3 regions of the Bradyrhizobium sp. 1(2017) genome follow, and region 1 is predicted to be linked to each of the others. Evidence: predicted binding sites of a transcription regulator. Region 1 holds the regulator's gene; each other region holds the start of a gene.
What was found. Region 1 encodes PhoB, which activates phosphate uptake and scavenging genes when phosphate is short. Its sites were predicted from a motif close to TGTCATNNANCTGTCAT; they were not measured.
Positions count from the first base shown of each region.

Region 2: ugpB (sn-glycerol-3-phosphate ABC transporter substrate-binding protein UgpB) is a predicted target of PhoB. The motif match lies at 2,474-2,490, and genes of this name have one in related genera.
Region 3: phnC (phosphonate ABC transporter ATP-binding protein) is a predicted target of PhoB. The motif match lies at 3,465-3,481, and genes of this name have one in related genera.

Region 1 is NZ_CP050022.2:7,511,743-7,519,004, forward strand. It holds gene HAP40_RS35620 (aspartate aminotransferase family protein) at 1-1,009, opposite strand, end outside; gene HAP40_RS35625 (GcrA family cell cycle regulator) at 1,480-1,992, shown strand; gene phoB (phosphate regulon transcriptional regulator PhoB) at 2,237-2,944, opposite strand; gene phoU (phosphate signaling complex protein PhoU) at 2,967-3,683, opposite strand; gene pstB (phosphate ABC transporter ATP-binding protein PstB) at 3,695-4,516, opposite strand; gene pstA (phosphate ABC transporter permease PstA) at 4,513-5,358, opposite strand; gene pstC (phosphate ABC transporter permease subunit PstC) at 5,363-6,352, opposite strand; gene pstS (phosphate ABC transporter substrate-binding protein PstS) at 6,514-7,262, opposite strand, start outside.
Region 2 is NZ_CP050022.2:111,776-119,037, reverse strand. It holds gene ugpE (sn-glycerol-3-phosphate ABC transporter permease UgpE) at 1-172, opposite strand, end outside; gene ugpA (sn-glycerol-3-phosphate ABC transporter permease UgpA) at 172-1,053, opposite strand; gene ugpB (sn-glycerol-3-phosphate ABC transporter substrate-binding protein UgpB) at 1,103-2,419, opposite strand; gene HAP40_RS00505 (CaiB/BaiF CoA transferase family protein) at 2,645-3,850, opposite strand; gene HAP40_RS00500 (organic hydroperoxide resistance protein) at 4,026-4,451, opposite strand; gene HAP40_RS00495 (MarR family winged helix-turn-helix transcriptional regulator) at 4,602-5,063, shown strand; gene HAP40_RS00490 (GIY-YIG nuclease family protein) at 5,067-5,303, opposite strand; tRNA gene HAP40_RS00485 (tRNA-Ala) at 5,464-5,539, opposite strand; gene HAP40_RS00480 (TIGR02300 family protein) at 5,637-6,044, opposite strand; gene aroA (3-phosphoshikimate 1-carboxyvinyltransferase) at 6,204-7,262, shown strand, end outside.
Region 3 is NZ_CP050022.2:1,020,060-1,027,321, forward strand. It holds gene HAP40_RS04740 (selenium-binding protein SBP56-related protein) at 1-167, shown strand, start outside; gene HAP40_RS04745 (hypothetical protein) at 251-838, shown strand; gene HAP40_RS04750 (DUF1045 domain-containing protein) at 848-1,540, opposite strand; gene HAP40_RS04755 (alpha-D-ribose 1-methylphosphonate 5-triphosphate diphosphatase) at 1,559-2,752, opposite strand; gene HAP40_RS04760 (chloramphenicol acetyltransferase) at 2,749-3,408, opposite strand; gene phnC (phosphonate ABC transporter ATP-binding protein) at 3,581-4,390, shown strand; gene phnD (phosphonate ABC transporter substrate-binding protein) at 4,454-5,389, shown strand; gene phnE (phosphonate ABC transporter, permease protein PhnE) at 5,465-6,349, shown strand; gene phnE (phosphonate ABC transporter, permease protein PhnE) at 6,346-7,191, shown strand.

The DNA.
Region 1 (7,262 bases):
TACCGATCAGGAGACCCTCGCCGCGGACTTCGCTGACGACATCGGGATGACGATCGATCACGGAGGCGAGCTTCTGCTTCAGCAACAGCGACATCTTCTGCACGTGATCGAAGAAGCCGGGCTTGAGCATGACGTCGAGCACGGCGTTCGCAGCCGATATCGCGAGCGGATTGCCGCCGAAGGTCGAACCGTGCGAGCCGGGACCCATGCCGGAAGCCGCCTCAGCGGTCGCCAGCACCGCGCCGATCGGGAAGCCGCCGCCAAGCGCTTTGGCCAGCGACATCACGTCAGGCGTGACGCCTGTGCGCCTATAGGCAAAGAGATCGCCGGTGCGGCCCATGCCGGTCTGGACCTCGTCGAAGGCGAGCAGCAAGCCCTTCTCGTCGCAAAGCTGGCGCAGCGCTTTGAGGAAGGCCGGCGTTGACGAACGCACGCCGCCCTCGCCCTGGATCGGCTCGATCAGGATGCCGGCTGTCTGCGGACCGATCGCTTTCTTCACGGCCTCGATATCGCCGTGCGCGACCTGGTCGAAGCCGTCCATCGGCGGGCCGAAACCTTCGAGATATTTTGCGGATCCCGTCGCGGCCAGCGTTGCCAGCGTGCGGCCGTGGAAGGCGCCTTCGAAGGTGATGATGCGATAACGTTCCGGATGGCCCTTGGAGAAGTGATGATGGCGGACCAGCTTGACCACACCTTCCAGCGCCTCCGCACCGGAATTGCAGAAGAAAACGAAGTCGGCAAAGCTCTCATGGCACAGACGCGCAGCGAGCTTCTCGCCGTCCGGGCTCTGGAACAGGTTCGACATGTGCCAGAGCTTCGTCGCCTGCTCCTGCAAGGCCTTGACCAGCGCCGGATGACAATGGCCGAGCGCGTTCACCGCAACACCCGACGTGAAATCGAGATAGCGATCGCCATTGGTCGCAATCAGCCAGCAGCCCTCGCCGCGCTCGAAACCAAGGTCGGCCCTGGCAAAAACGGGAAGCAGATGCGGCGCGGCGCTGTTGGTCATGATCATCACTTGGATGTTGAATTTGGACGTTGAGACCTGCCTGGCATGCCTTGCGCAGCGCACCATCGACCGGTCCGGAAAACGAAACGTGCCGCCTTTTAAGGGCGGCACGCGTCACTATCTTATGCCTGGCAAGACGGGTGTCAATGCCGCCCGGAAAGCCTGGCGAAACGCTGAATCCGTAGTCTTGCGGTGCCGATTTTGCGGGGTTTTCACCACGGAACATGTGGAAGCGAGTCGGCGGACTCTTGCGCGGGAGTCACGCCATATTGTAGCGTTTGGCCTGTCAGATACGACATCTCGTGCAGCGGTTCTGATCCCAAGAGTCCTCATGTACCGGCGTAAACGTTCGGGCGTTAGTCACGCGCCCGGCGAGCCTTAAGGGATTCTGGCGGCACGGGTTTTTCAAGGCTTAGGCATTCGCTGTGAGGCCCCAGGATGGCTGGCCTGGCAGCGAGGGAAAGGGTGCAATGACGGTTTTGACCTGGTCCGACGATCGCGTCGAGCAGCTGAAAAAGCTCTGGGAGGCCGGACTTTCGGCCAGCCAGATCGCGGCCGAGCTCGGCAATGTGACCCGCAATGCCGTGATCGGCAAAGTCCACAGGCTCGGCCTGTCCGGCCGCGCCAAGAGTCCGTCGTCTGCCGCGCCCCGGCCGCGCAAGGCGCGCCCGGCGCAGCATATGATGCGAGTGACCCGTCCGATCTCGCGCGGCAACACCGCGCTGGCCCAAGCCTTCGAGGTCGAGGTTGAGGCCGAGCCCGTCACCTACGACAACGTGGTGCCGATGAGCCAGCGGCTGTCGCTGCTGGAATTGAACGAGGCGACCTGCCACTGGCCGGTCGGCGATCCCTCGAGCCCGGACTTCTTCTTCTGCGGCGGCAAGGCGTTGTCCGGCCTGCCCTACTGCGCCCAGCACTCGCGCGTCGCCTATCAGCCGGCCGCCGATCGCCGGCGTGCACCGGCCAAGCCGAGCACGCGGTGAGTTAGAGCAATTCTCTGATCGACAAGACTGCAGCCGTCACACGATGACGGCTCCAACTCCTCGGTGCCATCCCCGCGAACGCGGGGATCCATAACCACAAGGCGCGCAATTGTTGCGCGAGATGGTCACTCCGAGTCTTCGTCAAGCCACGTCCTGTGGTTGTGGGTCCCGGGCTCGCGCAGCGCGCGCCCCGGGACGACAGCTGAGATTGTGGACACAGCTGCCAACCAAAAGCTCGTAAACCTTACGTCTGCTCGGCCTTCGCGAACCGATCATCGAGCGCATAGCCTGCGCCGCGAACGGTGCGGATCGGGTCCTGCTCGCGGCCGAGATTGAGCAGCTTGCGCAGGCGGCCGATGTGGACGTCGACGGTGCGTTCGTCGATGTAGATGTCGCGGCCCCAGACGCTGTCGAGCAGCTGCTCGCGCGAGAACACGCGGCCGGGATGCTCCAGGAAGAACTCAAGCAGGCGATATTCGGTCGGGCCGAGATCGATCGGCCGGCCCGAGCGCGCCACGCGGCGCTTGTCGCGGTCGAGCTCGATGTCGCCATAGGCGAGCACGGTGGCCAGCCGCTCCGGGCTTGCCCGCCGCAGAAGGCCCTTCACGCGCGCCAGCAGCTCCGGCACCGAGAACGGCTTGACGATGTAGTCGTCGGCGCCGGTCGCGAGCCCCCGCACCCGCTCGCTCTCCTCGCCACGCGCGGTGAGCATGATGATAGGAAGCTGCTTGGTCTCGGGACGGGTGCGCAACCGCCGGCACAGCTCGATGCCCGATAGCCCCGGCAGCATCCAGTCGAGCACGATCAGATCGGGGATGTGTTCCTTGAGGCGGGTGTCGGCGTCGTCGCCGCGCATCACCGTCTCCACGTCATAGCCGTCGCCTTCGAGGTTGTAACGCAGAAGCTCGGTGAGAGCTTCCTCGTCTTCAACCACCATAATGCGTGCGCCCATGTGGTCGTCGCTCCTTAAGCAATCAGGTATTCGGGACCGTCGTGGCGAAGGTCGTCATGTCGCCCTTCGGCCGCTTGTCGGTGATCGCCTGCCCCTCGATCATGTAGAACACGGTCTCGGCGATGTTGGTGGCGTGATCGCCGATCCGCTCGATATTCTTGGCGCAGAACATCAGATGGATGCAGAACGAAATGTTGCGCGGATCCTCCATCATGTAGGTGAGGAGCTCGCGGAACAGCGAGGTGCAGATGGCATCGACTTCCTCGTCGCCCTTCCACACCGCCATCGCCGCCGGCAGGTCGTGCGCGGCATAGGCGTCCAGCACCGACTTGACCTGCTGCTGCACGAGATCGGTCATGTGCTCGAGGCCGCGGAACAGTTTCAGCGGATGGAAGTCCGTCTCCAGCGCCGCGACGCGCTTGCCCATGTTCTTGGCGAGGTCGCCGATGCGCTCGAGATCGGTCGCGACGCGCATGGCGCCGACGATCTCGCGCAAATCCACCGCCATCGGCTGGCGCCGGGCGATGGTGAGCACGGCGCGCTCCTCGATGCGCTTCTGCAGCGCATCGAGCTCGGCGTCGATGGTGACGACGCGCTGGCCGAGCGCGACATCGCGGCGGATCAGCGCGTCGACGGAATCGACGATCATGCGCTCGGCGATGCCGCCCATCTCTGCGACCAGGCGGGTGAGCTCCTGGAGGTCGGTGTCGAAGGCCTTTGCGGTATGTTCAGAACCCATGTCCCGTCTCCTCAGCCGAACCGGCCGGTGATGTAATCCTGCGTGCGCCGATCGGTCGGCGACGTGAAGATCTTGCTGGTGTCGTCGAACTCGATCAGCTCGCCCAGATACATGAAGGCGGTCTTGTCGGAGACGCGTGCCGCCTGCTGCATGTTGTGGGTGACGATCGCGATCGTGTAATTCTCGGACAATTCCTGGATCAGCTCCTCGACCTTGGCAGTCGAGATCGGATCGAGCGCCGAGCAGGGCTCGTCGAACAGGATCACCTCGGGCCGCACCGCGACCGTGCGGGCAATGCAGAGGCGCTGTTGCTGGCCGCCGGAGAGCGACAGGCCGGAGGCGTTGAGCTTGTCCTTGACCTCGTTCCACAACGCGCCGCCGCGCAGCGCCTTCTCGACGCGGTCGTCCATCTCCGACTTCGAGATCTTCTCGTAGAGGCGGATGCCGAAGGCGATGTTCTCGTAGATCGTCATCGGGAACGGCGTCGGCTTCTGGAACACCATGCCGACACGGGCGCGCAGCAGATTGAGGTCCAGCTTGGGATCGAGGATGTTGGTCTGGTCGAGCAAAAGCTGGCCGGCGGCGCGCTGGCCCGGATAGAGATCGTACATCCGGTTGAAGATGCGCAGCAGGGTCGACTTGCCGCAGCCCGATGGGCCGATGAAGGCCGTGACGCGGTTGGTGCCGAGCGTCAGATTGATGTTCTTCAGCGCGTGATGCTCGCCGTAATAGAAATTGAGATTGCGCACGGTGACCTTGGCAGGGGCCTCGGGCAGCGGCTGCGAGCCGGGATGAACGGTCGGCGCACTTACGGAAACAGACATTTCACTCATTTTGCGGTCCTCTCGGCGCCAAGGATGCGCGCGCCAATGTTCAAGGCAAGCACGGTCAGGGTAATGAGCAGCGCGCCGCTCCAGGCGAGTTGCTTCCAATATTCGTAGGGGCTCTGCACGAAGTTATTGATGGTGACCGGCAGGTTCGCCATCGTCTTGTTCAGGCCGAGACTGAAGAACTGGTTCGACAGCGCCGTGAACAACAGCGGCGCGGTCTCGCCCGCGACGCGGGCCGTCGCCAGCAGCACGCCGGTGATGAGGCCTGAACGCGCGGCACGATAGGCGATGCGCTTGATCACCAGCGAGCGCGGCAGGCCGAGCGCGGAGGCCGCCTCGCGCAGCGGGTTCGGCACCAGCAGCAGCATGTCTTCGGTGGTGCGCACCACGACCGGGATCACGATCACGGCGAGCGCCAGCGCGCCGGCGATGGCCGAGAAGCCGCGCATCGGCACCACCACGGCGCCATAGATGAACAGGCCGATGATGATCGAGGGCGCCGACAGGAGGATGTCGTTGATGAAGCGGATGACCGAGGTCAGCTTGTCGTTGCGGCCGTACTCGGCAAGATAGGTGCCGGCGAACAGGCCGAGCGGCGCGCCGATGCCGACGCCGATCACGGTCATGATCAGCGAGCCGACGATGGCGTTGAGCAGGCCGCCCTCGTTCGATCCGGGCGGCGGCGTGTTTTCGGTAAAGACCTGGAGGTTGAGCCCGGCCAGGCCGTTGTAGAGCAGCGTGGCCAGGATCAGTGCGAGCCAGGTGACGCCGAAGGCGGCGGCTGCAATGCAGAGCCCGCGAATGACGATGTCCCAGCGGCGGCGGCGTGAATAGATCGGGTTCATGGCTTCACTTCCCGGCCTTGGTTTCCAGGCGCAGCAGCATCAACCGCGCGGCCGCGAGCACGAAGAACGTCAGCACGAACAGCAGGAGGCCGAGCAGGATCAGTCCGGACTGGTGCAGGCCGTCGCTCTCGGCGAATTCGGAGGCGATCGCCGCCGAAATCGTCGTGCCCGGCGCGAAGATCGACGAGGAGATGCGGAACGAATTGCCGATGATGAAGGTCACCGCCATGGTCTCACCCAGCGCGCGGCCCAGCGCCAGCATGACGCCGCCGATGATGCCGACGCGGGTGTAGGGGATCACCACGCTGCGGACGACCTCCCAGGTGGTGCAGCCGACGCCGTAGGCGGCTTCCTTCAGCACCGGCGGCACCGTCTTGAAGACGTCGACCGAGATCGACGTAATGAAGGGCAGCACCATGATGGCGAGGATCAGCGCGGCGTTGAACAGGCTGAGATAGGATGGGGGCCCTGCGAAGATCGCGCCCAGCACGGGGACGCCGTCGAAGATCTTGATCATGAACGGCTGGAAGGTGTTGGCCAGGAACGGGCCGAGCACGAAGAAGCCCCACATGCCGTAGATGATCGAGGGAATGCCGGCGAGCAGCTCGACCGCCATGCCGATCGGGCGGCGCAGCCATTGCGGGCAGAGCTCGGTGAGGAAGATCGCAATGCCGAGACCGACCGGAATGGCGATCAGCATCGCAATGAAGGAGGTGACGAGCGTGCCGTATATCGGCCCGAGCGCGCCGAGCACGGGCGGATCGGCCGATGGGGCCCAGCGCTGCGTCCACAGAAACGGCAGGCCGTATTCCTTGATCGCCGGGAAGGCGCCGACGATCAAGGAGATGATGATGCCGCCGAGGATCAGCAGCACCGAGATCGCGGAAAGCCGTGTGATCCAATAGAAGGTGACGTCGCCGAGCTTGAACGCGCCCAAGGCCTTGGCGCGATCGTAAGGTCCGGCGCTGTCGATTACATCGCTCTGAACGGCCATATCTGCCACGCCGATCCCCTGTACCCGTTTATGTATACGCTTGTTTTTGTGGTTCGGTGCCCCGGATGCGGCGCTCGCCGATCCGGGGCTGGTTCTTGTGGGCCCCGGTCAGCGGCGCAGCACCTCTGGCTGCGCCGTGGCGGGGACGCGAGAGAGCGCGCTCAGCTCTTGATCTCGGCAGCCCAGGTCTTCTCCACCTGCTGCACGACGCTGTCGGGCATCGGGATGTAGTCGAGATCCTCAGCCATCTTGCCGCCGTTCTTGAAGGCCCAGCGGAAGAACTTGATGGCTTCCTGCGAGGCCGCCTTGTCGGTGGCCGACTTGTGCATGAGGATGAAGGTCGCCGCCGTGATCGGCCAGGACTTGTCGCCGGGCTGGTCGGTCAGGATGACGTAGTAGCCGGGAGCCTTGGACCAGTCGGCATTGGAGGCGGCCGCCTGGAAGGCCTCGACGGTCGGCTGCACGGGCTTGCCGGCCTTGTTGACGAGACCGGCGTAGGTCAGCTTGTTCTGCTTGGCATAGGCGTACTCGACATAGCCGATCGAGTTCTTGGTCTGGCTGATGTTGCCCGACACGCCTTCGTTGCCCTTGGCGCCGACGCCGACCGGCCACTCGACCGCGGTGCCCTCGCCGATCTTGCTCTTCCAGTCCGCGCTGGCCTTGGAGAGGTAGTTGGTGAAGTTGAAGGTGGTGCCCGAACCATCCGAACGGCGGACCACGGTGATCGCGTCCGACGGCAGCTTCACGTTCGGATTGAGCTTCTTGATCGCGGCATCGTCCCACTTGGTGATCTTGCCGAGATAGATGTTTGCCAGCGTCTCGCCGTCGAACACCAGCTCGCCCGGCTTCACGCCCTCGAGGTTGACGACGGGGACGATGGCGCCCATCACCATCGGCCACTGGACGAGGC
Region 2 (7,262 bases), 460 kb from region 1:
AGGTCTCGAAGAAATGCCCGCCCGGTAGCAGCGACATCTGCCCGTTCGCGATCAGCGCGTTCTCCTGGGTGGAGGCGACGATCGCGATGTAGACGGGGAACGCGACGATCGCGATCCCGATCCAGAGGATGATGTGGGCAATGTAGCGCCTGATGCCTTCTTGCTCGACCATCAGTAGGTCACCTTGCGTTCGACGAAGCGGAACTGGATTCCCGTCAGCACGATGACCATGATCATCAGGATCACCGATTGCGCCGCCGAGCTGCCGAGATTGCCGCCGAGCAGGCCGTCGGAATAGACCTTGTAGACCAGCGTCTCCGTCGACTTGCCGGGACCGCCGCGGGTCATGGTGTCGATGATGCCGAACGTGTCGAAGAAGGCGTAGACGATGTTGACGACCAGAAGGAAGAAGATGGTCGGCGACAGCAGCGGGAAGGTCACGGTCCAGAACCTTCGCATCGGGCGCGCGCCGTCGATCGCGGCCGCCTCGAGCACGCTTCGCGGGATGCTCTGCAGGCCGGCGAGGAAGAACAGGAAGTTGTAGGAGATCTGCTTCCAGGCGGCGGCGAGGATGATCAGCGCAGCGGCCTGGTCGCCGTCGAGCAGCGGATTCCAGTCGATGCCCAGAGCGCGCAAGTACCGCGAGAGCACCCCCAGCGAGGGGTGCAGCATGAAGATCCAGAGCACGCCGACGACGGGCGGCGCCACCGCATAGGGCCAGATCAGCAACGTCCGATACAGCATCGAGCCGCGCAGCGGCTTGTCAGCCATCACGGCGAGCAGCAGCGCAAACGACAGCGACGACACCGCAATCGCGAACGAGAAGAAGAAGGTCCGGACGATCGCCTCGAAATAGGCGCTGTCCTGCATGAGCTCGATATAATTCTCGAACCAGACGAAGCTCGTCGACAGGCCGAACGCGTCCTGCAGCAGGAAGGACTGGATCACGGCCTGCAGGGCCGGCCAGTAGAAGAAAATCAGGACGATCGCGAGCTGCGGCGCAACCAGCGCATAGGGCAACAGCTTTGACTGGAAGATGGCTTGCTTTTGCATGGTGCCCGCAGGAACGGCAGGCCGGTGTCCCGGCCTGCCGTCGGTCGCCTTACTTCACTGCGGTCTTTTCGAACTGGCGCAGCATCGTGTTGCCGCGCTCGACGGCGGCATCGAGCGCCTGCTTGGCGGTCTTCTTGCCGGCGAGTGCCTGCTCGATCTCTTCCGACCAGACGTCGCGCAGCTGCACCATGTTGCCGAGGCGCAGGCCGCGGGAATTCTCGGTCGGCTCCTTGTTGGTCAGCTCGAGCAGCGGGGTCTCGAGATAGGGCTGATCCTTGTAGAAGCCTTCCGCCTTGGCCTTCTCATAGGCGGCCTTGGTGATCGGCAGATAGCCCGAAGCCTTGTGGATGTAGACCTGACGATCGGTGTCGGAGAGGAAGGTGAGGAACTTGGCGACGCCCTTGTACTCGTCGGCCGACTTGCCGCCCATCACCCAGAGCGAGGCGCCGCCGATGATCGAGTTCTGCGGTGCGCCCTTCACGTCGGGATAATAGGGCATCGGCACCGCGGTGAAGGCGAACTTGGCCTGCGCCTTGACGTTGCCGAAGAACGCCGAGGAGGTCAGGTAGAGCGGGCATTCGCCCGAGGTGAAGCGGCCTTCGCCGGTGTTGGTGCGGCCGGCATAGTCGTAGGTCTTGTCCTTCTGGAGCTCGACCAGCTTTTCGAGGTGCTTGACCTGGAGCGGGCCGTTGAACTCGAGCACGGTGTCGAAGCCGTCGAGGCCGTTGGCCTTGCTCGCCAGCGGCACGTTGTGCCAGGCGGAGAGCTGCTCGAGATTGACCCAGGTGATCCAGGAATTGGAGAAGCCGCAGGTGGCATGGCCGTTGTCATGGAGCTTCTTGGCGGCGTCGAACACCTGGGGCCAGGTCTTCGGGATCTCGAGATTGGCCTTCTTCAGCTCGTCGAGATTGACCCACATGACGGTCGACGACGAGTTGAAGGGGAAGGACAGCATCTCGCCCTTCGAGGTCGAGTAGTAGCCGGTGATCGCGGGCAGATAGGCCTTCGGATCGAACTTCTCGCCGGTCTCGGCCATCAGCTTGTAGACGGGTTTCACGGCGCCGGTCGCGGCCATCATGGTCGCGGTACCGACCTCGAACACCTGCATGATGTGCGGCGCGTTGCCGGCGCGGAACGCCGCGATGCCGGCGTTCATCGTATCGGGATAGTTGCCCTTGTAGGTCGGGATCACCTTGTAGTCGCTCTGCGAGGCGTTGAAGTCGGTCGCGAGCTTGACGATGACGTCGTTGTTCGCGCCGGTCATCGCATGCCACCACTGGATCTCGGTCACCGCCAGCGCCGGCGAAGCCGATACGCCAACCGTGATTGCAAGTGCGGCAGCCGCACCAAAATGTCGAAGAGCCATCAAGAAAACCTCCCTTGCCCGTCACTAAAGGAGCGCTTGCGCTAGCAGCGCCATATGACGTTCACATGACTGTGTAAGCGGCCGAAACGAAAGCGGCAAGCGCTGGAAAAGGAAAGCCGGAAAATAGGCGAATGCGCCGCCGGCAATCGTTTCCGTTCGCGGTGCACCTGAGTGCCCGCGCCGCAGTGCGGCATTGGATGTCGGTTGAAGAAGGCCGGGGGACCGCTAGCGCTTGCGCTCGGGACCGCAGACCGTGCCCTTTTCGACCATCGCGTCGATCTCGGCCTTGGAGTAGCCGAACTCGCCGAGCACCTCCGCCGAGTGCTGGCTGAATTTCGGCGGCAGGCGGCGCAGGCTCGGCTTGCTGCGGTCGAGCCGGATCGGCGAGGCCACGCCCTTGTACCAGTCCTTCTCGATAATATCGCCGCGCGCGATCGTGTGCGGATTGGTCAGCGCCTGGTCGATCTTCTGCACGGGACCTGCAGGCAGGCCCGCCGCGAGCAGGCGGTTGCACAGCGGCTCGGCCTCGTGCTGGCTGAACACGGCGGCGAGCTCGGCGCGTAGCGCCTCGCGATTGGCGATGCGGTCCTTGTTGCGGGCAAAGCGCGGATCGGTGCCGAGCTCCGCCTTGCCGATCTCCTTGGCGAGCTTGCGGAAGGTACCGTCATTGCCGACGCCGATGAAGATGTCGTCGGTCTTGGTCGGGAAGATCGCGTAGGGCACGAGGTTCGGGTGCTCGTTGCCGGTGAGCGAGGGCGGCTTGCCATGCATGAAGTAGTTCGCGGTGTGCGGATGCATGATGGCAAGGCCGGTCTCGTACAGCGTCGTCTCCAGGAACTGGCCCTGGCCCGAACGCTGCCGCTCCGACAGCGCCATCAGGATGCCGATCGCCGCATAGAGGCCGGTGGTGATGTCGACCAGCGGCACGCCGATCCGCATCGGCCCGCTTTCGGGCGAGCCGGTCGCCGCGATCATGCCGGTCATGGCCTGGATGATGGCGTCATAGCCCGGATTGCCGCCGCGGGGGCCGTCGGCGCCGAAGCCGCAGATCCGGCAATGCACGAGGCGCGGGAATTTCTTGCTGAGGACTTCGTTGCCGATGCCCCATTTCTCCAGCGTGCCCGGCTTGAAATTCTCGATCAGGACGTCGGCGGTCTCCAGCATCTTGAGCAGCACGGCGCGGCCGCCCTCGGAGGCGAGGTCGAGGCCGATCGAGCGCTTGTTGCGGTTGATGCCGATGAAATAGGCCGCGTCCTCCTCGTGGAAGGGAGGGCCCCATTCACGCACCTCGTCGCCCGCGGGCGGCTCGACCTTGATCACGTCGGCGCCGTGGTCGGCGAGGATCTGGGTGCAATAGGGACCGCCGAGCACGCGCGTGAGATCGATGACGCGCAGTCCGCTCATGGCACCTGTGGCGGCTTCAGAACTCATGCCTTCGCTTCCTCTGTGTCGATATTTGAGCACAGGCCTAGCGAGGTTCATGCGCGCCAGCAATGGCCCCGCGGGTAGGGGCGTATGCGCCGCTGCGGCGCGATCCCGGGAAGTCCGAAATCAGATTGAACGGCCGGCCCGAGGGGGATCTCGGGCTGGCCAATCCGCACTTCGATCAGACGACCGTCAGGCGAACGTCGACATTGCCGCGCGTGGCGTTGGAGTACGGGCACACCTGGTGCGCCTTCTCGACCAGCGCCTCGGCTTCAGTGCGGGCAAGGCCCGGCAGCGAGACGGCGAGATCGATGTCGAGACCGAAGCCGCCCTCCGAGCGCGGGCCGATGCCGACGGTCGAGGTCACGGAGGCGTCGGCCGGAACCTTGGGGCCGCCCTGCGAGGACACGAACTTCATCGCGCCGATGAAGCAGGCGGCATACCCGGCCGCAAACAGCTGCTCGGGATTGTTGCCGGCGCCGCCTCCGCCGCCGAGCTCCTTCGGCGTGGTCAGCTTGACGTCGAGCGCGCCGTCGAGGGTTGCAGCATGGCCGTCGCGGCCGCCGGTCGCCTTGGCACTGGTCTTGTAGAGCACGTTCACGGACATTTTCGTCTCCCTGGGGGTTGGGTGGGCGCGATCTCTATCGCAGACAATTAGATTGCGCGCAATCTAATTTATGGGGCCTCACATTTAATTGTTCGCAATTGAATATGCGGCCGCCCGGGCCCACAATGCGGCAAACCCGTGAGATTCTCCATGGCCCGGAAACCATCGGCAGCGGACGCTCCGCTGCGGCTCGACAACCAGATCTGCTTCGCGGTCTATTCGGCCGCGCACGCCTTCAACCGCGTCTACAAGCCGCTGCTCGACCGGCTCGGGCTGACCTATCCGCAATATCTGGTCATGCTGGTGCTTTGGGAGCGCGACGACGTGCCGGTCAAGGACATCGGCGAAAGATTGTTTCTGGATTCGGGCACGCTGACGCCGCTGCTCAAGCGGCTCGAGGCAGCCCATCTCGTCAAGCGCACCCGCTCCAGCGAGGACGAGCGCCAGGTGCTGATCGCGCTGACGTCACAGGGCCACGCGCTGAAGGACAAGGCGCGGGCCGTGCCGCAGTCGATCCTGGCGGCGTCGGACTGCTCGGTGTCGGAGCTGGTCGCGATGAAGGATGAGATCGTCGCGCTGCGCGACCGGCTGAATGCGGTGATCGGGGAGTAGGGGTTAGAGGCGCTTCTTGGCAAAGGCGCGGCCCGACGCGGACTTCAGATACTTCTCGAAGGCGACGGCCTGCTGCTCGTTGCTGAACGCAACGTAGGTCTTCAGGCGCCAAGGCCCGTACTTGGAAGTGTGGGGCACCTCGCCAGCGTTGTGCTTTGCCAGTCGGGCGCGCAGGTCGTCGGTGATGCCCACATAAAAGTGCAGGGTGTCGAGGCTCTCGAGGATGTAGACGTATTTCACGGCACGCTCCCCAGTTGTCGAGGGAGGAGCTTACATCCGCATTCAATCTGGTGAAGCCCGGCTTCGCCCTTCGGGCTACGCCGCTGCAGCCTTCGCTCACTTCGCTACGAGGGACTTCCCCAGGGCTTGCCGAGCCGTAGCTCGCGAAGCGAGCGAAGGCTGGTGGAGCCAGGCGGGATCGAACCGCCGACCTCTTGCATGCCATGCAAGCGCTCTCCCAGCTGAGCTATGGCCCCTAAGTCCAGAGGGGAGGATCCTGGGGGATCCATCCCGGCCCGCGAGCGCCTCAGGCGACTCGCGCGGTGCACCCTTTTTCACAGATCAGGGCTGATCTCAAGTCTCTTCATCGCCTCCGACATCACCAATGATGTCGGTCACGTCCTCATCGCCCTCTTCCTCGTCCGCGATGAAGGTCGAATCATCGTCATCGTCGTCGTCGATGGTCTCGTCGACCTCGATGTCGTCCTCGGATTCGGGCACGACGGCCTTGACCTTGCCGGTGTTCTCCTCGGCATCGGCCTCCTCGAGCGAGACCATCTCTTCGGCCTCGGCCGGCTCCGGCGTGGTGTCCTGGGCCATGCTGCGGGCCTCGGCACCGCGGGAGGCGCGCGCGGGCGCCACCGGGGCGATCGGCACCACTTCGCCGGTATAGGGCGAGATCACCGGATTCTTGTTGAGGTCATAGAATTTCTTGCCCGTGGTCGGGCAAATACGTTTGGTTCCGAGTTCGGACTTGGCCACGGCAGGAATCCTGGGAATGTCTGAAAAGCGGTGCTTCACTTGGCTAGTTGGCGGCCCGCTGTCAATAGCGCATTACGGGAGAACGACATGCCCGTGACGAGGCGCTGACCATGTGGTACCTGCGCCGCAGCCCCTGAGGGCCCATCCAAGGACCGAATCTTGACCCATTCCGACCAACCGAGGCCGCTCCAGTCTCGCGCCAGCGGTCCCCTGACCGGGAAAGTACGGGTGCCCGGGGACAAGTCGATCTCCCACCGGGCCCTGATCCTGGGCGCGCTGGCGGTCGGCGAGACCAGGATTTCGGGCCTGCTCGAGGGCGAAGACGTCCTCAACACCGCCAAATCCATGCAGGCGCTGGGTGCCACGGTCGAACGCACCGGTGATTTCGCCTGGAAGGTGCAAGGCGTTGGGGTTGGGGGCTTCGCCCAGCCGAAGGCGCCACTGGATTTCGGCAATTCCGGCACCGGCTGTCGGCTGGTCATGGGCGCCGTCGCGGGCTGCCCGATCTCGGCCGTCTTCGACGGCGACGCCTCGCTGCGCAGTCGCCCGATGCGCCGGATCCTCGATCCGCTCGAAAAGATGGGCGCCAGGGTTGTCTCCGGCGGCGAGGGTGGCCGCCTGCCGCTGACGCTCCAGGGCGCACGGGATCCCTTGCCGATCGTCTACAAGACCCCGGTCGCCTCCGCCCAGATCAAATCGGCCGTGCTGCTGGCGGGCCTGGCGGCGCCGGGCACCACCACGGTGATCGAGACCGAGGCCAGCCGCGACCACACCGAGCTGATGCTGAAGCATTTTGGGGCCGACATCACCTCGGTGAGCGAAGGCCGGCATGGTCGCCGCATCACGCTGGTGGGGCAGCCCGAGCTGCACGGCGCCAGCGTGGTGGTGCCCGCTGATCCCTCTTCGGCGGCTTTCCCGGTCGTTGCCGCGCTGATCGTGGAGGGATCCGATGTCGTGTTCTCCGACGTCATGACCAATCCGCTGCGCACCGGTCTGTTCACCACGCTGCGCGAAATGGGCGCCTCGATCGAGGAGAGCGAGGTGCGCGGCGATGCCGGCGAGCCGATGGCGCGCCTGCGCGTGCGCGCGTCGAAACTGCGCGGCGTCGAGGTGCCGCCGGAACGCGCGCCCTCGATGATCGACGAATATCTGGTGCTGGCGGTGGCGGCGTCGTTCGCCGAAGGCACGACCATTATGCGCGGCCTGCAGGAGTTGCGC
Region 3 (7,262 bases), 1.4 Mb from region 1:
CCGACGGGGTTCCGGGCGCGAAGGTCATGGCCAATGCCGGTCGCGACGGCGGTCTCAAGCTCGACAAGGATTATTTCGTGAGCTTCCCCGACGGATATCGTGCGCACCAGATCAGGCTCGAGGGCGGCGATTGTTCGACGGACTCTTTTTGCTACCCGTCGGTCTAGATTGGGGGCAGGCGAGCGCGGCGATTGGCTGGCTCTGGCTCGCTCTCGTTGCGAGCGGTCTCTACCACGGGATCAATCCGGGGATGGGATGGCCGCTCGCCGTTTCGGCCGGGCTCATGGACAAGAGCCCACGCGCGCTCTTCCGCGCGTTGTGGGCCCTGTCGGCCGGCCATCTCCTGGCAACGCTTCTCGTGCTGCTGCCATTCGCATTTCTGCTCGTGCTGGTCGAATGGCAGCGCCCAATCCAGATCAGCGCAAGCCTTCTCGTCGTCGGCTTCGGCGTCTATCGGTTGATCGCGCGGCGTCATCCCCGCGCACTGGCACGAATTCCACCGACGCAATTGGCGCTCTGGTCGTTTGCCGTCGCCATTGCCCACGGCGCCGCCTTGATGCTCGTGCCGATCTATCTCGGGCTCTGCAAGGCCTTCGAGCTCGATGCCGGCCATGAGGCGGCGGGCGCGCTGATGAAGGCGAGTCTCGCCATGGCGGTGCTGGTGTCCGTGGTGCACGTGATCGCCATGGTGGGGGCCGGCGGATGTCTGGCGTGGCTGGTCTACCGCCATCTGGGATTGAAGTTCGTCGCGCGAAGCTGGTTCAATCTGGATGCAGTTTGGGCGACCAGCCTCATTGTGGTCGGCGCGGTCGCGCTCGCCTTCAATCTTGCGAGCTGACGGCGAGGCCTACCGCGCCAACGCCCACTCACCGATGATGCGGAAGCGAGCCTTCGCGTCGTCCTGCCTGAACAGTGCGAGGCGGTCGATCGCCAGCGTGTCGACACGAAGCGACGCAAACCGGGTCCGCAGCATCTGAAGGATGGGTCCGCGGCGCTCTGAATCCAGTCGGCCGGTGAGGGTCATGTGGAAGCGGAATTCTTCCATCACATAGGGATAGCCCCAGCGGTCGAGATGGCCGCGCTGCCGTTCGGTGAGCTTCTCGGGTCTGCGCCGTGCACGGTCTTCCGCCGTCAGTGCAGCACGGAACGAGTCGAAATCGCGGACGCAATCGGCGGCGAGCCCCTGGAGCGCATCGACCGGCTCGGCCGGAATGACGGCGATGAAGCCGCTGATGGAATCGACGACCGGACGGATGACCGGGATCGGTCGCGCCGTCCCGGCGAAAACCGCGCAGGCCGCCGTGAGCTCGGCTTCCGTTCTGCCGGACGCGAGCGCCATTGGCGCCTTCAGCGTGGCGTGAAAGCCGTATTTGCGGGGATCGGCGCTGATATCGCGCCAGTCCGGCGCGACTTCCAGTGCCTGGCGCGGAAACGGCAGCTCGTCGCCGCGATAGGCATCGTAGCCGAGCAACTCGGCGCCGAAGCGGGAGAGCACGCTGTCGCTGTCTGCTGCAAAATAGATCGCGTAGCGGGGAATCATGGCCCGAGCATAACCGGTTTATGCCGCGACGACAGCCTCGCGCGGCGCTGCCGCCGCGCTGAGCAGCCGTGTCGCATCGGTGAGATGCACGAGCTTGCCGCCTGATATCACCGCGATGAGCCGCGGCCGCAGCGATACGCTGTCGTCGACCAGCAGGATGTCGGCACGGCGTCCCTCGGCGAGCACGCCGCGATCTGCGAGGCCGGTGGCACGCGCTGGACCGGCCGACACCAGGTTCCAGGCTTCCGTCAGCGGCAGCACATCGTCGGCGGCGAGGCGGAATGCGGCGAGCAGCTGTGCAGGATAGTAATAGTCCGACGCCAGCACCGAGCAGAGGCCCTTGGCGATCATGTCCGCCGCCCTGGTCCAGCCGGTGTGGCTGCCGCCGCGCACGACGTTGGGCGCGCCGTAGACGATGGCGTCGCCATGACTTGCCGCCGCGCGCGCCGTCTCCTCGTTGATCGGAAACTCCGCGATCAATGCGCCGAGCTCGCGAAACTCCTGGCGCATCGCCGGCGTCGCATCGTCGTGCGAAAGCATCCGCACCTCGGCCGTGCGCGCCGCCGCGGCCAGCCGCGACACGGAAGCGGTTACCTCGTCAGCGCGCGAGACCACGCGGTCGACCAGCCGATCGAAATCCTCGCTCGAAAGGCCGGTGCGCTCGACCATGCGGTTGCGCTTGCGGGGCTTGGCCATGTCGGCAACGGTACCGTCCATGTGGTCGTTGAAGGCGAACAGGTCGACACGGCCGTCGGAGAGCCACTGGCTGATGTCGCTCTCGGCGTCGAGATTGTAGGTCTCGTGGCGCAGGTGGAAGCGGGTGTCGGCGGCGAATTGCGGGCGCTGCCGCTCGATCGCCTCCATCAGGCCGCGCGCATTGTCGGCGCTGCGCAGGCCCGGCTCCCAAGAGCAGGTCGTGGCATGGAAGACGGTGGTGATGCCGTTGCTGATGGCCTGACGGTCACTGTCGGCGAGCGCGACGTCGATCGGAAAGTCGACGCCGGCGCGCGGCATCATTTGCCGCTCGAAGGCATCGCCATGCAGATCGACGATACCGGGCAGCACGAGCAGGTTGCGCGCATCGATCGCGAGCCGCGTGCGGCCGCGAGAGGCATCGACCTGCGCGATGTCCGTTCCGGACACGAGCAGCGAGGTTTCGACGAGCTCGGTGCCGATCAGGGTCCGGCCGCCTTCGAGGAATATGTCTGTCACGCGACCGCGTTTCGTTTGCTGGTTGTGGAGCTCGCCCGTGCTTCGTATGTCGCCAGGAAATCTTCAATCCCGAGCTTGCGGAAATCGGGCAGCGCCTCGCGCAATTTGTCGTGATCCCAATCCCACCAGGCAAGCTTCGCGAGCCGTCCGGAGATCTCCTCGGAGAACCGCCGCCGCACGATGCGGGCCGGATTGCCGGCGACGATGGTGTAGGCCGGCACGTCCTTGGTGACGATGGCGCCGGCCGCGATCACCGCGCCGGTGCCGATGCTGCGGCCCGGCAGCACGATCGCGCCATGACCGATCCAGACGTCGTGCCCGATATGGACGTGATGCTGGCGCCGCCAGTCGAAGAATTCAGCGTCGTCGCTCTCGCCTTCGAAATAGGCGCTGGAGCGGTAGGTGAAATGCGCCTGGGTCGCGCGATGCATCGGATGATTGCCCGGATTGATGCGCGTCATCGCCGCGATCGAGCAGAATTTTCCGATGGTGGTGTAGGTGATCTGCGCATCATTCACGACATAGGAGTAGTCGCCCATCGTGACTTCGTTCAGGATGGTGCGCGCGCCGACCTCGGTGTAGGCGCCGAGCTTGATATCGTGCAGCTTCGCTGTGGGATCGATGGTCGGTTGCACCGAGAGCGTCTTGCCGGCCATGTTGCATCCGTAATCAAGGGCGGGCGTTTCTCTTCGAGCGGCTTGATGACGATGTCATGACAAGATGATGACAGTGGAGGAGGTGTGCAGGATCGCCGCACCGCAATCGCCGTGTCACACAAGTGTCAAGCGCCGGCGTTAGCTGGTGGGCCCAGCTATTCTGGAGCTCTGCATGCTGGTGGTGGAAGGTCTGACGTGCCGCTTTGGCGCAAAAGCCGCGGTGGACGACGCTTCGTTTCAAATCTCTCCCGGCGGCTTCGTCGGTGTCATCGGCCGTTCCGGAGCCGGCAAATCGACGCTGCTCCGGACCATCAACCGCCTGGTGACGCCGACCCAGGGCAAGATCCTGTTCGACGGCCTCGACGTCACCGCGCTGCGCGGCAAGGAGCTGCGCCAGTGGCGGGCGCGCTCGGCGATGATCTTCCAGCAGTTCAACCTGGTCGGCCGGCTCGATGTTCTCACCAACGTCCTGATGGGGCGGCTCGCCACGATGCCGGCCTGGCGCTCGCTGTCGCAGATCTGGCCCGAGCAGGACAAGGCGCTGGCAATGTCGGCGCTGGAGCAGTTCGACATCGCCTCGCTCGCCGCTCAGCGCGCCGACCAGCTCTCGGGCGGTCAGCAGCAGCGCGTCGCGATCGCGCGCGCCCTGGTGCAGCAGCCCGACATCATCCTCGCCGACGAGCCGATCGCCTCGCTCGATCCGCGCAACACCAAGATCGTGATGGATGCGCTGCTGCGGATCAACAAGCATTTCGGCATCACCGTGCTCTGCAATCTGCATTCGCTGGATCTGGCGCGCACTTATTGCGACCGCCTGATCGGCATGGCCGCGGGCCGCGTGGTGTTCGACGGAGCGCCGTCCGCGCTGACCGACCGCGTGGCGCGCGATCTCTACGATCTCGAAGCCGCCGACGTCGTGGGCGGTGGGCCTGTCCCGGCGCCCGAGGGCGTTCCGGCACTTGGAACGGCGGCGGCCGCCTGAGCCGCGCCTGTTGAGTTGCAAGTTTTTGCGTCACCGACCCCAACTGATGAGGAAGAGGGTATCATGATCACTCGCAGACTAGTCCTCGCCGGCGCCGCTGCGCTCGCTTTCACCGCCTCCGCCTCGGCAAACGACTGGAAGGCCAAATATCCCGAGCTGACCTTCGCGGTCGTCCCCGCCGAGAACGCATCCGGCGTCACCGAGCGCTGGGCGCCGTTTGTGAGCTATCTCTCCAAGGAACTGGGCGTGAAGGTCACGCTGCGCATCGCCAACGACTACGCCGCCGTCATCGAAGGCCAGCGCGCCGGCAACATCCAGATCGCGAGCTATGGCTCGGCCTCGTTCGCCCGCGCCCGCCTGACCGGCGTCAAGACCGACGCCTTCGCCAACGACATCAACGCCGACGGCTCGACCGGCTATTACTCGGTGTTCTTCGTCAAGGCGAGCAGCGCCTACAAGAAGGTCGACGACCTCAAGGGCAAGAACCTCGGCCTCGTCGACCCGAACTCGACCTCCGGCAACAACGTGCCGCGCTTCGAGCTCGACAAGATGGGCATCCACGACGCCGACACCTATTTCAGCAAGGTCGTCTTCACCGGCAGCCATGAGAACGCGATGCTCGCGCTCTCGCAGGGCACGGTCGACGTCGCCGCCAACCAGTGGACCAGCGACGACGATTCCACGCTGGCGCAGATGCTGACCAAGGGCATGCTGAAGAATGCCGACGGATCGGCGATGAAGAAGGACGATTTCCGCATCATCCACAAGTCGGCGCCGATCATCAACGGCCCCTATGCCTACAACTCCGACCTGCCGGAAGACGCCAAGGCCGCCATCGCGAAGGCGTTCTTCGACGCGCCGGCCAAGGACAAGGCGGCGTTCGACCGTCTCTCCGACGGCCAGAAGAAGGGCTTCCATGCCGCGACCACCAAGGACTGGGACGGCACGATCGAGCTGATCAAGTTCGTCGACGCGCTCCGCAAGAAGAAGGCGTCCTGATCTCAGGGCGAGGCAACTGGAGCCGGGTCGATGGACCCGGCTCCTTCTCTTTTCTACGGGCCAATTCCTGACAAGATGACCGTCGCGGTTTCGATTCTTCCCGAGCAGCAGCTTGCCGCGCTCAACGCCGCCTATCGCCAGGCGGTCGCACGCAGGCGATGGCGCCTCCTGCTGGGAGCCGTAATCTTTGCCGCCGCGCTGGCTCTCGCCGCGGTCGGCGCCGAGGTGAACCTGCGCACGCTGTTCACCTATTTCGGCAATTTCGTCAGCTATTTCGATCGCATCCTCACGCTCGACAGCGGCCAACGGGTCTGGACCGATGTCGGCGAATGGCTGTGGGGCTGGCGCAAATGGCTGAAGATGCTGGGCGAGACGCTGCTGATCTCCTATGTCGGCACGCTGATCGGCGCAACCCTTGCCTTTATCCTCAACTTCTTCGCGGCCGACAACACCTCACCCGCGCCCTGGTTGCGCTTCGTCGTGCGGCGCCTGCTCGAATTCGCCCGCACCGTTCCCGGCATCGTCTTCGCGCTGGTCTTCGTCATCGCCTTCGGGCTCGGTCCGATGGCGGGCGTGCTGGCGATCGCGATCCATTCCACCGGTGCGCTCGGCAAGCTGTTCTCGGAGATCGTCGAGAATGCCGACATGAAGCCGGTCGAGGGCATCCGCTCTACCGGCGCGAGCTGGCTATCCTGCATGCGATTCGCCGTGGTGCCGCAGGTGACCGCGGGTTATGCCAGCTACGCGCTGCTGCGCTTTGAGATCAATGTCCGGGAGGCCTCCGTGATGGGCTTCGTCGGTGCCGGCGGCATCGGCCAGGAGCTCGTCGTCGCCATCCGCAAGTTCTATTACTCCGACGTCAGCGCGATCCTGCTCACCATCATCGTCACGGTCTTCATCATCGATATCACCACCGGCTGGCTGCGCGGCCGCCTGTTCGGCATGGAGGCGCGGACGTGACGCCGCAAGACGTCGACACGCGCGAGATCCGCGCGCGCTACCCCGATGTGTTCGACCGGCCGGCCTCGGCGCGGCTGGCAATGCCGGCGATGATCGTCGCGGCGTTCGCGATCCTGATCTATGGCCTGGTCGATCTCGACTTCTCGCCGTCGCGCTTCTTCGCCGGCCTGAGCCAGCTCGGCTGGATCAGCCTGATGATGATCCCGCCCGATCCCGGCTCCTCGCTGCCGGTCTATCTGAAGGCTCTGGGCGAGACGTTGTCGATCGCGCTGCTCGGCACGACGGTGGCGGCGCTGTTTGCGCTGCCGGTCAGCTTGCTCGCCGCGCGCAACATCGTGCCGTCGAACATCCTGCGCTTCCCGGTGCGCCGGTTCCTCGATTCGATCCGCGGCGTCGATACGCTGATCTGGGCGCTGGTGTGGATCAACGTGGTCGGGCTCGGCCCCTTCGCCGGCGTGCTCGCCATCGCGGTGTCGGATTTCGGCGCCTTCGGAAAACTGTTCTCGGAGGCGATCGAGAGCGCCGACCAGAAGCAGGTCGAAGGCATCCGCGCCTCGGGCGGCAGCGCGTTGCACGAGATCCGCTTCGGCCTGTTGCCGCAGGTCCTGCCTGTCATCGCCGGCCAGGTGCTTTACTTCATCGAATCCAACACCCGCTCGGCCACCATCATCGGCATCGTCGGTGCCGGCGGCATCGGCCTCCAGCTCGCCGAGCAGATCCGCGTGCTGGAATGGCAGAAAGTGTCGTTCCTGATCCTGATGATCCTGGTCGCGGTCGCCGCGATCGATTTCATCTCGGGCAAGCTGCGCTTTGCCATCATTGGGCGAAGGGCTGTGGCCTAATCACAGCTGCTGTAGGGTGGGCAAAGCGAAGCGTGCCCACCACGTTTGCTTAGAAGCCGGGAAGATATGGT